DNA from 3 places in the Bacteroides coprosuis genome. Region 2 is predicted to be linked to each of the others. Evidence: riboswitches for the same ligand, from Rfam matches in the RefSeq annotation. Region 2 holds a riboswitch; each other region holds the start of a gene.

Region 1 (4,396 bases), on a different contig from region 2:
TGTCCATGCAGTTGAAGCCACCTTAAAGGACTCCACCTTGCAGACATTTGCCAAGACAATACATTGCGATAATGCCGCAATGGAGGCTCGGGTTCTGGAATATGATAATAGGTGTTGTCAATTATGTATTTGGCAGAGTCAACATCAATATAGCTACTCACATTTATTTGATCATGTGTATAAGTAAGTGTAGTGTTTAAAACAAGTTCATCGATGGGAGCACAAGAATAATCAGCTACTCCCTGCCAAGTTTTCGAGGAGTTAATATTTCCTTCTGGATCAAATAATCCACCATCAAACCATTTATCATATTTCAATCGATAATAAAGCCATGCCCCCTTCAGATGAAACTCGTGAATGCCCCTTACATAATCAAAGCCAAAGTACCCTCTTACGTTTTTTTCATGTTGTTGTTCATGAGTTTTCCCGACTATCCCCAAAGGCTGTGGCAACATCCTTTTACCTTGTTGCAACCAGCCAATAGCTGTAAGTTGGGTATATCTAGTTGGTTTAAAGTAGCCTTCTTGTATTACTCCAAATTGTGAATATTCAGCATCCTCTCTTTTTTCTCTAAATTGATCACTTGTCAGTACCTTATTAATATAGGTGTAATCATTATCTGAATGCTGATAAAACAATCTTGTTTTTGTTGCAATTTGACTTCCTCCAAAATTAACTTGGCCTCCTCCTGTATATGTATTATATGAACCATATTCACCAAAGGCTTTACCTGTTACTCCTTTATTCCAATCGGGATCATTGAAGATATTAACACTTCCTCCTACTGCTCCTGTTCCACTCTTCACATGACTACTTCCATAGTATAGATTTACGTTATCTGCGAAAAATACTGGAATTTGAGAAAAATCAAAGACTCCTGACATAGGTGGTGTTATATTGATTCCATTCCAATTTACACGAGTTTGTGCTGCACTTCCACCTCGAAAAGACGCAGTAGATAATGCACCAGTACCCAGACTCTTTATATAAGTTGCAGAATTATCGGTTAACAATTCTGAGAAAGAGCGGGTTTTATTAATTTGTAATAATTGTGGTTCAATATGGGATACTTTTGCCCCTGCATTAGCCTCATTGGCATGTTGAATTCTACGAGCTACTATTTGCACTTCATCTAGGTTCAATCCATAAGCAACTGAATCTTTTTTCTGCGCGAAACCATTCAGCACTAAAACAGAGAAGAAAGCTATAAATACTATTTGTTTCATCTTTTACTGTGCTTAATTTGATTCAGGGAAATAGACTTGACTAGGGTAAACTCCTACCCTATAACTTTTTATATTTCCACTTTCTTTGTAATGACGTATATAACCTCGCTGAGCTGAATAATCTAAGCAATCACAGATATAAACTTCTCCTTCTGGACTTACTCCACAGCCATACATCATATCTATACCAGGCAAGTGGCGATGTAATTCAAAAGTACCATCAACAGTATTCAATACATAAATACTTTGCTGAGAATCATTTTTACTTCCTGGCTTATAGGTACGGACACTAAAATAAATCTTGGTTTTACTTGCATCTATATCAGTGCGATTATAACTTATTGCTCCAATCACATCACCCTCTTGTGCTTCCTTTTTTTTAACAAAAGGCAATTGAAAAGTTTGAACGACTTGCTCTGTTTTAGGATCAACACACTTCAATAAGACACCCGACAACTTATTATTTTGATAATCATTCATTAGTGCCCAAATTCTATTATTTCTATCTTTTAATAACTTACAGGTTTTTGTTATCTCATCATTATGAACCTCTTCAATCATGCGGCTACCTTCTTCGGTAATATCATCTAAATCAAAAACATAAAGTCCTCTTGATGTCATACCAAATAATTTATTCTCGGCTACTTCCATATATTCAACCCATCTTCTTATCACTATATATTCTAAGGGAGTGCCATAAGGAGGTACCGTACGAATTTTCACTAATTGACTAGGTAAGTCGGCACCAGCTACATTATTGCTCAATAAATCAGATACAATAGCCGTTGTATCTGAAATAGCAACAATCTGACGAGGCAAACCTGCTTGGGTATAAAGTATAGTTCCTTCTGATTTAAAAGTTGTGGGATGGACTATCTCTATTTTTTTGGAATTATTTAAAGTTATAAAGTACTTACCATTTATCAGTTGAATAGCTTGTGCTACGTCACCTAATGGGCGATTGTTGACAACTCGAAAGACATCTGGGCTAACCATACCATTTCGATAGAGCACTGATATAGCTCCCATATTGGTAAATATCCGACCCTCATTTAATATGATTGCCTCAATATTTCCCTCGCCTACACCAGCAGGAAAGTCTTCCTCATATTCACAAGAAGAAAATACTGATAATAAAAATAGGATATAGAATAGCTTTAAAACAGATTTAAATTGCATATATCATTTGGTTTTAATCCTCTCAGGGAGCCATAAGATACAAGCATCTAATCCAGATTGATAAGCTAAATAGACAAGAATTATATCCCGTTTCTTAAATCCCCCGAAACAGTAGATTGTATTTTTAGGCAGGTCTTCTGACTCGCTTCCTTTCTAACTGCCCTTCCCATCATCTACCGACAGTGGATATTGTAGTATTTATTAGAAAGTTATAAAAGCTTACAGCAGTGGGTCTGTTCAGGATTTACACCTGATTCCCTTTTCACTTCTTTGGATAAAGTACTATCCTAGAAGCACCTAAAAACTAGATTATTTATTTTGAATGTGAAGATAATAATTTTTTAATAACCTCTATAAATTTATTGCGTTAAAATTTAATTTTAATTAATATTTTAAAATTATTCTATACTTCATATTATAAGAACTAAAGATTTATAGAGTGAATCTCTTTCTCGCAAATATCTTAAACCCAAAAAAAGGCTCACTAGGAGCCTTTTTTTCTATTCTAGATCTATCTACTTAAACATGAATGATATCTGTTAACAATTGAACTGACAGCCAGAAGTACACCATAAGTGCACATGCGTCAACAACAGTTGTAATCAGTGGTCCAGCCATTACAGCAGGATCTAATTTTAGCCACTTAGCTGCCATAGGTAAAATACTACCAACTACTTTGGCCAAGATTACTGTCACGTATAAACTAATACAAATGACAAAAATAACATTCAAAGGAACGGAGTCGAAAAAGTAAACTCGAGCAAAATTTAAAGCAGCCAACAATAGACCAACGATCAAACTCACACGAAACTCTTTCCAAATAACTTTCCAAAAATCCTTGCTCGATATTTCTCCCAAAGCCATACCTCGAATAACGAGTGTAGATGATTGTGCACCTGCGTTACCCCCTGTATCCATCAGCATAGGAATAAAAGCAGCAAGCATTACAGCAGACTCTAATACCTCTTCGTATTTGTGAATAATCATACCCGTAAAAGTAGCTGAGATCATCAAAACCACCAACCATGTTATTCTATGCTTAGAATGTGACCACACAGACTCTTTTAAATATTCAACTTTAGAAGGATCAATAGCGGCCATCTTGTGAATATCTTCGGTACTTTCTGCCACAATAACATCCATTATATCATCTACCGTAATAATACCCACCAAACGATTTTCCTTATCGGTTACAGGCATAGAGTTTAAGTCATATTTTCTAAATAAATCGGCCACAACCTCTTGGTCTTCTGTAGCTAAAACGGACACAACATTCTTTTCCATGACGTCAACAATGGCAGCCTTAGGATCAGATAAGACCATCGTTTTCAGAGAAATAACTCCTTCCAACTTTCTTGTTTCACCTATTATAAAACAAATATCATTGTTGTTATTAATATTGGCTAAGTTCTTATACTTCACCAGAGCCTCATCTATCGTCATATAACTTCGTAGAGCTACATACTCCACAGTCATAACACTACCCGCACTATCTTCGGGATATTTTAAGAAAATATTAATTTGAGTGCGAATGTCTGGAGAGGCTTGTTCTAATATCCTTTTCACCAAGTTGGCTGGAAGCTCTTCAATAAAATCGACCGTATCATCGAGCTGCATCTCAGTTATAATAGCCTGAATTTCTTTATCTGAAATATGTTCTACAACTGATTTTTGGATATCTGAAGGTAAATTACTAAAAACTTCTGCAGATAAATCTTTCGGTAATATTCTAAATAAAACTAAACATTTATCATTGGGTAAATCATCAAATAAATCGGCTATATCAATAGGGTTCATATCGGCGAGCATTTCTCTTGCAAGCTCAAACTGATGAGTTCTGATTTTTTCAGCCAATTCATCCAGTATTCCTTTTTTATCCATGGTTTCAGTTTTAATCTGTCAATAATTTGAGTTGGGGTAAAGTAATCACGTCCAGTAAAAGACGAAACCACTTCGTTTTATAAGTAATAATGAATGGTAATCTTAATTTG
Region 2 (4,396 bases):
CGAAGAAAAGGGATTCCACTGATCTAAATGATACATCGTATCCACTTTAGCAATAGAACCCATACTCCACCGTTTTGCATAGCTCCATATATCTACACTCTCCACCTCTCTACCATTTACAGATAAAGTATAAGTAGTGTCTTTAGAAGATAGATATAGAGTAGGATTGTGAGTGATAGATTTAAGCTCAATGGCACGCCAGTCGTTCGTTGGAATATCTAGTGAATCTAAAGGTATAAGATTACTAGAAAGAGGATCTAATTTGTCCCATCGATCTGCTGCACCCACTTGTGGAAAGCTGTGATAGATCATCACGAAACCCGACAAGAACCAAATCAAAAACAGAATACTGAGAATAGTTCCCAGTACTCTGTGTAATGAATATAATAATCTTTTAAACATGAATATATCTTATTATAAAGTATAAGAAACAGTAGCCATAATATTGCGAGGATCACTTGGCACAAGTTGTCTTCCCAAAGATTGAGTGTGGTAGCTTTTGTTAAATACATTTCGCACGTTTAAAGCTAATCCAATTCCATTATCTAGTCGGTAGCCCAAACCTAAATCTGTTAACCAGTAGCGATCAAATTCCACCGTACGAACTAAGTCGTGAGCTACTTTATCCATATAAGAAACAGTGATGTTTACCCCTAAATTGCGTAGCATACCTTTCTGAACTGTGTAATCTCCAGCTAAAACAAAAGTATTACGAGGTGCATTAGGCAGTAGAGAACCTTTTTCGGTATCGTTTAATGGCAATAAAGCTGTCTTTTTCATTTTACGAATCTTTGCATCGGTAAAGGCATAGCCCGCATTGAAGAAAAGTCCAGGTAGAGGGTTTGATTTTAATTCTAACTCAAGACCTTGAGAGGCTGTGCTACCTACAATACCTACAACTGTTTTTAAAATATTGTCATCTTCTGGATCTTCAAATCTTCTTGCCAAGGTTTTCTTTTCATTGTTCTTACGAATGTAGAATAAGCTTGCCGAAGCCTCAAGGTATTGATTCCATTTAAAGCGTCCACCTACCTCTGCTTGAAAGCCCGATTGAGGTTTGAAAGTCTTTGAGCCTGTTGGGTAGAATCGTTCACCATCTTCATTGATATAGATAGTGGCATCTGTATTAGGGAAATCTCTGTAAGGTAGGTATAGATTGGCATAAGAAGCATAGAAAGAAAGCTTTTCTGTGGGTAAATAGACTAGTCCCGCACGATAAGTAAATGCTGTAGTGTGCATCTTATCATAAGATTGGCGATTGGTATAGCCCATCTTTTCGGAATCTTTCACATCGGCACTTGCATATTTGTATGCAAAATAATCAAATCGTCCAGCCACCATCATTTTCAATTTATCTGAAAACTCAAATAGGTTTTGGATATACAAACCGTGAGTATAGCTTTCTGCTACACCCGCAAAACCAAAGTGAGGCTTCATATAGCCCATACTTTGGGGATTATTTACCGGAATTTTAGAAAACAATCCAGGACCTTCAATAAAATCAGTCAAAGGTTTACCTCCTCCATAACCACGATAATTTTCACGGAAGAAAGCCACAAAATTATATCCTGCAAGGTAGTTGTATTTCATTCCGTTATTTAGCTGGATACTTCCAGAAGCTTCTAGTTGCTCATTGTATGAATGCACATCATAGGCAAAACGTAAAGGATAAGTGATTTGCACTGTATCTAAACAAATATACTTTTTTGTCCCTTTATTATCTTTAAGGTAATAATGCTTGTAAATAGGATTATCGCTTTCTAAATAGGGGATAGACTCGGTGCTGAAATAGTCGATGATATCGTGATTGTATGAAAAACGATTATCAAGCTTAAAGGCATCTGAGTGTGTATAAGTATAGGTTAGTTGGAGGTTCTCTGCCTTGTTCTTGAGGAAATCAGATTCATTATTGTATCTCCATTTTGGGTTTAATCCAGGAAGAGATTCATCCTTATTTAAGTAGATTTCATTATCATTTGCATCATAGATATCGCTTTTCATAGTGGCGGGCAAACCTATTTCAGTTCCGTATTTATCTCTGTTAAAACCACCTCTCAACTCTAAAAAGTGATGTTCATTGATTTTCCCTCCTAGAGCTAAATATCCAGAGAATCTCTTGTTGTTGGTTTGTCTATAACCTTCATTATCACTGTAATTTAGCGTAGCTCGGTAATTCATATTTCCATAAACTTTGCCACCCAAGTCGATAGAGGATTGCTTATTATTCCATGTTCCATAACTCATTCTAGCCTTAACTAAGGGTTGGGCTACAGGCGACTTTCGTACTACATTGAGTACACCACCAACTACCGAGTGTCCATACAACACAGATGCTGGTCCTTTAATTAATTCTACAGTCTCACAAGAACTTAAATCGGGTAGTGGAGCTGAATTATTAATTGACGTACGTTCATCACGTACCCCATCTATCATAATAGGGGTGTGATCGAATCCACGAACAGAAAACTGTGTAAAACCTCCGTAAGTAGTACGCAGTCGGGTAGAGGGAAGAAACTTTACAGCCTCATTCAAATCTACTATATTTCTGTTTTCGAGAAGCTCTCCCGAGATAGAATTGACTGTAATGGGCATAAACTGTAGCGGTACAGGTAGTTTGTTGATTTTGGGTACAACGTATTTATCAGCACATACTTCTATCTCATGCATTTTGAAGATAGAATCGGTTAAGCTCTTTTGTTGAGCATAAGTCGCACCTGAGCAAGTCGCAAGAAGGCACAACGCAGCCTTGCGACAAGTGTCCATCGACACTCTAAACATTTTGTGTTTCATAAGTGATATTATAATAGTGTTTTACAAAATTCCTTTCCCCGGGAATTTTTAAAATAATGCATGTTGAATGCTGATGGCAGGTTTCCTGACTTGTTCACTTTGTAAGCCTTCCCATTACTCTAATGGTAACAGTGGCAATGAAGATTACAAAGATTCTTACGAACTTACAGTAGCGGGTACTGTTCCAGATTTTCACTGGATTCTCTTTTACTTCTCTAGTAGAATAGCTAGAAAAGCACCATCATGGTGGCAAATATAGAAACTTTTCTTTATAAGTAATTCTGTTTGTCAGTATTTTTAGTGCCTATATGATTGGACTTGTTTTTACAAAGTTTTCTACTAGTGCCTATAAATAGAGACTTTAAGTAAATGAAAAGAATTAAAGTTTTGTCTTGCGTGTTGAAATATTGCGTTTGTTTGAACTTTATGTAAAAGAAAAAAGCCACCAATTAGGTAGCCTTTATTCTTATTTAAAATGAAAAGAATGAGTTAATGCCTGTGCTCACTAGCTAGTTTTTCTAGATCTAGCTCGGCACTATAGCGTATAAGTCCCCATTTTTTATATTCTTCTTCTACATCATTCATATATTTTTCGATGCGAGTGATGCAGTGACCTATTGTTTTGCCATCTGCATTATAGAAAAATTGTCCATGTACCGTATCACCACTGATTATAAGGGTGGCTTTTCTTATTTTACAATTTGGAATAGGCTGTTCACGCTTAGGAAGCAGATATTTAGCATACTCTTGCTGAGCAGCTTTATGATATTTCTTTATAATAGAATCGGACTTTTGCATTGTCAATTGTAAATCATCGCTCCAATGATTATTAGTAACATCATCTACAATAAGCTGTTTGTGCCTTAATTGGAATTTCATATTTGTATCTCTCATATAATAACGAGAACCCAGCAAGCTGCTAAGTGGTGAATAGGAACTATCAGGCTCCTCAACATGAACAATCTCGTAATGGGTGCCACCTAAATTGAAATTAAGATAATCTCTCAACTCTTGATTTGGATCTCTAGTTTGAGAACATGAAAGGCACAGAAATAGACTAAAAAGTAAATAAAAATGTTTCATTTGTTTCTCCTCAGTTACTATGTTTGACATGAGGTCTTGTTTAGTAAACATACAGATCATCTAAAAAGATTATTCTTCTAGTCTTTTTTTATATATAAATGTTCTATTTGTTGATTTTATTCACATTCTTAAAGCTATCCGACCCCTGATTTATAGACCATTTAATAGAGCTTTTACAAACTATCAAATGCTTTATCTCTTATTTGTAAACATTTATCTACCCCTAAAATTGGCTTAAATGATTGGTTATAAGTATATTTAGTTCGGTGTATTATTCTCTTCTGGAATAAATGATAGAAGAAGTTGGATTAAGATGTAATGTAACGGCTTGAACACACTGCTTATTCATCCTAAATTCAACTATTGGTAATGCCGCATATTGAAATATAAGTAATGTATATAACCTTAAACTAACCTGCTATGAATATACTTTTCGGAGATGTACCCATAAGCAAAATGGGGCCAGCTTTATTTAAAACGACGAAGCTTACGATTACCTGTTTTATATTGTATTTGGTTTCAG
Region 3 (4,396 bases), on a different contig from region 2:
TCATATTGGTCGTATTCCCATTGATCATTCTACGTTTATTGACGTCTATATCACCATGTTCATTAAACAAGGCTTTCTTCTTCAGTTTAGTCATTGTTATAGTATATCTTAATTTTTATCATTATTTACACCTTATTATATAGGCTTTAAGCAGAGCAAGTCTCACATTCTTCTACTTCTAGGGACTGACTTCTTACATAATACAAAGTCTTTACCCCTTTTTCCCAAGCTCGAAGATAGAGGTTGAGCAGTTTGCGGAAGGTGAATTCTTGGGTTATGTATAGGTTAACAGATTGTGATTGGTCCAAATGTCTTTGTCTTACTCCTGCTGCATCAATTACCCAACTTTGATCTATCTGATGGGCTGTTTTATAAAGCCAGAAAGTTGAATCGCTCAATTCTGGAGCAACTCGAGGCACTATACTTCCCTTCTTTTCTTCAAGGAAGTAACGATTCATCACAGGATCTGTTCCAGCAGTAGTACCTGCTATGATAGATGTCGAACTTGTAGGTGCAATAGCGAGTAGATACCCATTGCGCATTCCGTTCTTGGCTACATTTGTCGCTAAAAGCTTCCACTCCTCAGAAGCATAACCTCGCAACTTAAAGTAATCCCCCGTCTGCCAATCGCTCTTATCAAAGAAAGAATAGACACCCTTTTCTTTGGCCAATTGGTTGGATGCCTCTATGGTATAATAATTGATTTTCTCATAGACTTTGTCCATATAAGCCAAGTGCTCATCACTCTCCCAACGAAGTCCTTTTTGCGCTAACAGATGGTGGTACCCACTAGTACCCAGTCCGATGGGACGCATTTTCTGATTCGTAATTTGTGCATAAGGAATAGGATAAAAGTTCAAATCGATCACATTGTCCAGAGCACGTACAATGGTGTGAATAATACCTTGCAACTCTTCAGAATCTTCCACATCAATATTTCCTAGAACAAGAGAGGCTAGGTTACAAACCACAAAATCTCCAGCTTTGGTTTCTTCCACTATAATTTCATCACCATTTTCTAAACGTACAGTTCGGCGCACATCTTGAATGGCACTTTGGTTTTGTGCTATCTCAGTACATAAGTTCGAGCAATAAATTACACCTTGGTGCTTATTGGGATTCAAGTTATTCACTAAATCTCTATTAAAGATAAAAGGTGTACCTGTTTCTACAGCCGATTTTATAATCAACCGCACCATTTCCTTAATAGGTATTATGCGTTTAGGGATACGATGATCATTCACACATTCTAAGTATTTCTGTTTCCACTCATCACCATAGGTATCTTCTAAGTTATAGCCTTTCATAGTCATAATCTCATGTGGGCACATCAAATACCAATCTCCTTCCATATTTGTCTTTACCTGCTCCCAGAAATAATCGGGTATGCAGATTCCTGGAAACACATCGTGCGCTTTCATTCTATCGTCTCCATTATTCGTTCTTATTTGGAGAAACTCGGGCATATCACGATGCCAAATATCAAGGTAAATAGCTACTGATCCTTGTCTCACTCCAAGTTGATCAACAGCTATAGCCGTATCATTACACAGTTTTACCCACTTTAAGATACCTCCCGCTACACCTTTAAAGCCTCTTATATCGGAGCCTACGGCTCTTACTTTTCCTATATAAATCCCCATACCTCCTCCAAATTTTGAAACTTGGGCAAAGTTGGTTAGAGTACGATAAATACCTACAAGACTATCGGGCATTACATCTTCAAAACAACTAGATAACTGACTCAATGGTTTACGTGCATTACTCATTGTAGGCGTAGCCATCGTTACTTTCAGGGTACTCAATACATCGTAAATACGCTTAGCCCAGCACACTTTCTTCTCCCCTTCGGGAATAGCTAAGTGCATAGCTATCCCCATAAACATCTCTTGAGGACGCTCTAATAAATGATGAGAATAATTCTGAATTAAATAACGTTTAGATAAAAGATGAAGACTACTGTAGGTAAGCAACTGATTGCGTGAAGCCTTCATGTATTTTGACAACTCTTCAACCTCTGCTTGGGAATAGTTTTTGAGCATATAGCTCCCATATAGATTTTGCTGAGTCAGATAGTTCATCTTTTTATAGAGTGAAGTTAGTCCCAACTCTCTTTCAGCCTGCTGAATTTCTTTTTCTAGTTCGACAGCTAATAAGCGAGAGGCTATGAACTCCCAGTTAGGAGCATCTGGAGTAATTAACTCTACTGCTGCCTTCATGAGTATCTTCAAAGGGTTGCCATCTGCTTTGTAAAAAGAACGATATTTAGAATACAAAAACTGAAGATCGTACTGCTTTTGTCCAAATTCGTTTTGGATATCCTGCAATAATTCAATGGTATCATCATCTGTGATAGTCTGACGAAACTGATTAATCATTTCACGACAGGCTGTTCTTCTATCTCGGTATAAGATGTAGGCTTTGGCTTCTTTGTAATGACCTCTCTTCATCAAAACTGTTTCCACCAAATCTTGTACTGTTTCCACATCTACATAATCACTATCTTCAAGGTTGACAGATATTAAGTCACAAATGATCTCTAATTCGTGTTCAGAAACCGATCGTTGCAAACTATGAAAAGCTGCTACAATGGCCCTTTTTATCTTATCGTAAGTAAAATCCTCTACTTGACGATTTCTTTTAATAATTTTCATTCTATTATTGTTTTGTTTCATAAAACACTCAAAAAGCTCATTGCCGGAGAGCTTATCTGAAGTAGCATTGGCAGGTCTTCTGACTTTCCTTATCTCTTGGTATGCCTTCCCATACATAAAGTATAGTGGTGTGAGTAGTTACAAGAGATTTATAAAGGATTACAGCAGCCGGTCTGTCTCGGATTTACACCGAATTCCCTTTTCAACTCAGAATAGGAATCTATTCTAAGTCACCAATCTTATTGAAAGCAAAGATAGAAATAAATAGATTCAGACCTAAAAATAACCAGATTATATCTTTCAAAACCCTTCCTCTTAATAGAGATTATACAGCCATTCATTTTTACTTTTATCCACCACTACCATTTCGATAATATTTTGTTATGCTTTTCTAATCAAAAGATTACAAGCAACAAAACAGAAACTTATGCTTTATTATCGAAAGCATTCGTAATATAATCAAAGCGCATTATTTTAAACACAATCTAAATAGCACTATTTATTAACTAATAATCAATAACTTACTATACTATCATCAACTTTCGATAAAGAAGAAGATCAAAACTTTTATTCGTTTATTATTGAATATATGAAAATCGAAACATATATTTGTGTCATGAGATTGAAACTAAGACATCTCCCTTAAATACACATACTAAGAAAAGCCAATCAATAATGAAAAACATTTGGAGTCAGAGTAAGATAGCCATTGGTACAGAAGCAAGTTTCGATGGTATTTTAAACATTCAAGACTTACTTAAAACCCTTCGTTCTAAGTGGGACCACAATCAATATTCATTTATTAATGATAAAAAGTGGGATCATCTTGCTGCACACTATTCCAACTTAGATGGGACTCAAAATATTCGTGCATTAGGTCAAGAATTAACACTATATAATACAGCCCTCTACACTATAAAAGAAAAAGATGGTAATTACTCTATTGTTCCTATTGCCAAGGAACAAATGAAGGAATTTGAATCAGAGAGTAAAGCAGAAGGTCAAGAAGCTAACTTATGTATGCAAGAAGGCAAAAACTTTGGAGACCCTGCCTTCCGCTTCAACTCAGTAGCAGACAGCCTTCCTAGTGAAACATACGCTTTAGAAAGTTCGGATAGTTATTACATTGATTTTGTTGGTAAGCAACTTTTCACTAAATCTCCTGGTGCACATCCAAAAGAGTACAATTATTATCGATTGGATTTAAGTGTATGGCCCCCTAAAAAGTACCCCCTATCTAAGCCAATTATCAATATTACTTATAGCTCTACGCATAAACTATATGCAGCTTTAGAACTAGAAGAAGAAAGCCATTTCAATATTAAGCGTATTCGTATTGGTCATGAATTCAATGACTTGTGTGCTTGGGATTGTATCCAACTCAATGAAGAGATTGGGGGTACTCATTTTTTTAGGTGGGTAGAACTAGCTTGGGTAGGAAATGATCTTTTGTTAATTGATGATGCTCATCTTTGGAAAATCAAAGATGCTGCTATTGGTGGAAGAGTATTTGAAAGAGTGAGTGATATTAATGCTTGTGGATGTTGTATCAACTGCTCTCCAACACTTATTAGAACAAAGAATGGCGGTTCGTTTATTCCTTCAGATAAAAAACTGATGGAGTGGAAAGATGGAGAATTACAAAATACGGGCATTACCATTACAAAGCTTTATGCGAAACGTTTCTCTACAGCCCCTCTAGGCAAAGCTGGTTTTATTACAACAACAAGAAGAGGACGTAT

What was found. A riboswitch is a leader RNA that binds a small molecule or an ion and turns the genes downstream of it on or off. The one in region 2 is predicted to bind cobalamin.
Region 1: it holds a riboswitch for cobalamin, as region 2 does, so the genes downstream of both, K8V80_RS10385 (hypothetical protein) here and K8V80_RS04930 (TonB-dependent receptor) in region 2, are expected to answer to the same signal.
Region 3: it holds a riboswitch for cobalamin, as region 2 does, so the genes downstream of both, K8V80_RS07830 (ribonucleoside-diphosphate reductase subunit alpha) here and K8V80_RS04930 (TonB-dependent receptor) in region 2, are expected to answer to the same signal.

What each region holds. Positions count from the first base shown of each region.
Region 1 covers NZ_DYYK01000175.1:1,751-6,146, forward strand. Annotated here, with positions in the region: gene K8V80_RS10380 (TonB-dependent receptor plug domain-containing protein) at 1-1,226, opposite strand, end outside; gene K8V80_RS10385 (hypothetical protein) at 1,239-2,405, opposite strand; cobalamin riboswitch at 2,516-2,721, opposite strand; gene mgtE (magnesium transporter) at 2,925-4,286, opposite strand.
Region 2 covers NZ_DYYK01000082.1:18,072-22,467, reverse strand. Annotated here, with positions in the region: gene K8V80_RS04935 (PepSY domain-containing protein) at 1-402, opposite strand, end outside; gene K8V80_RS04930 (TonB-dependent receptor) at 415-2,790, opposite strand; cobalamin riboswitch at 2,849-3,048, opposite strand; gene K8V80_RS04925 (hypothetical protein) at 3,280-3,903, opposite strand; gene K8V80_RS04920 (hypothetical protein) at 4,294-4,396, shown strand, end outside.
Region 3 covers NZ_DYYK01000136.1:4,931-9,326, reverse strand. Annotated here, with positions in the region: gene K8V80_RS07835 (ribonucleotide-diphosphate reductase subunit beta) at 1-94, opposite strand, end outside; gene K8V80_RS07830 (ribonucleoside-diphosphate reductase subunit alpha) at 147-2,654, opposite strand; cobalamin riboswitch at 2,707-2,907, opposite strand; gene K8V80_RS07825 (hypothetical protein) at 3,330-4,396, shown strand, end outside.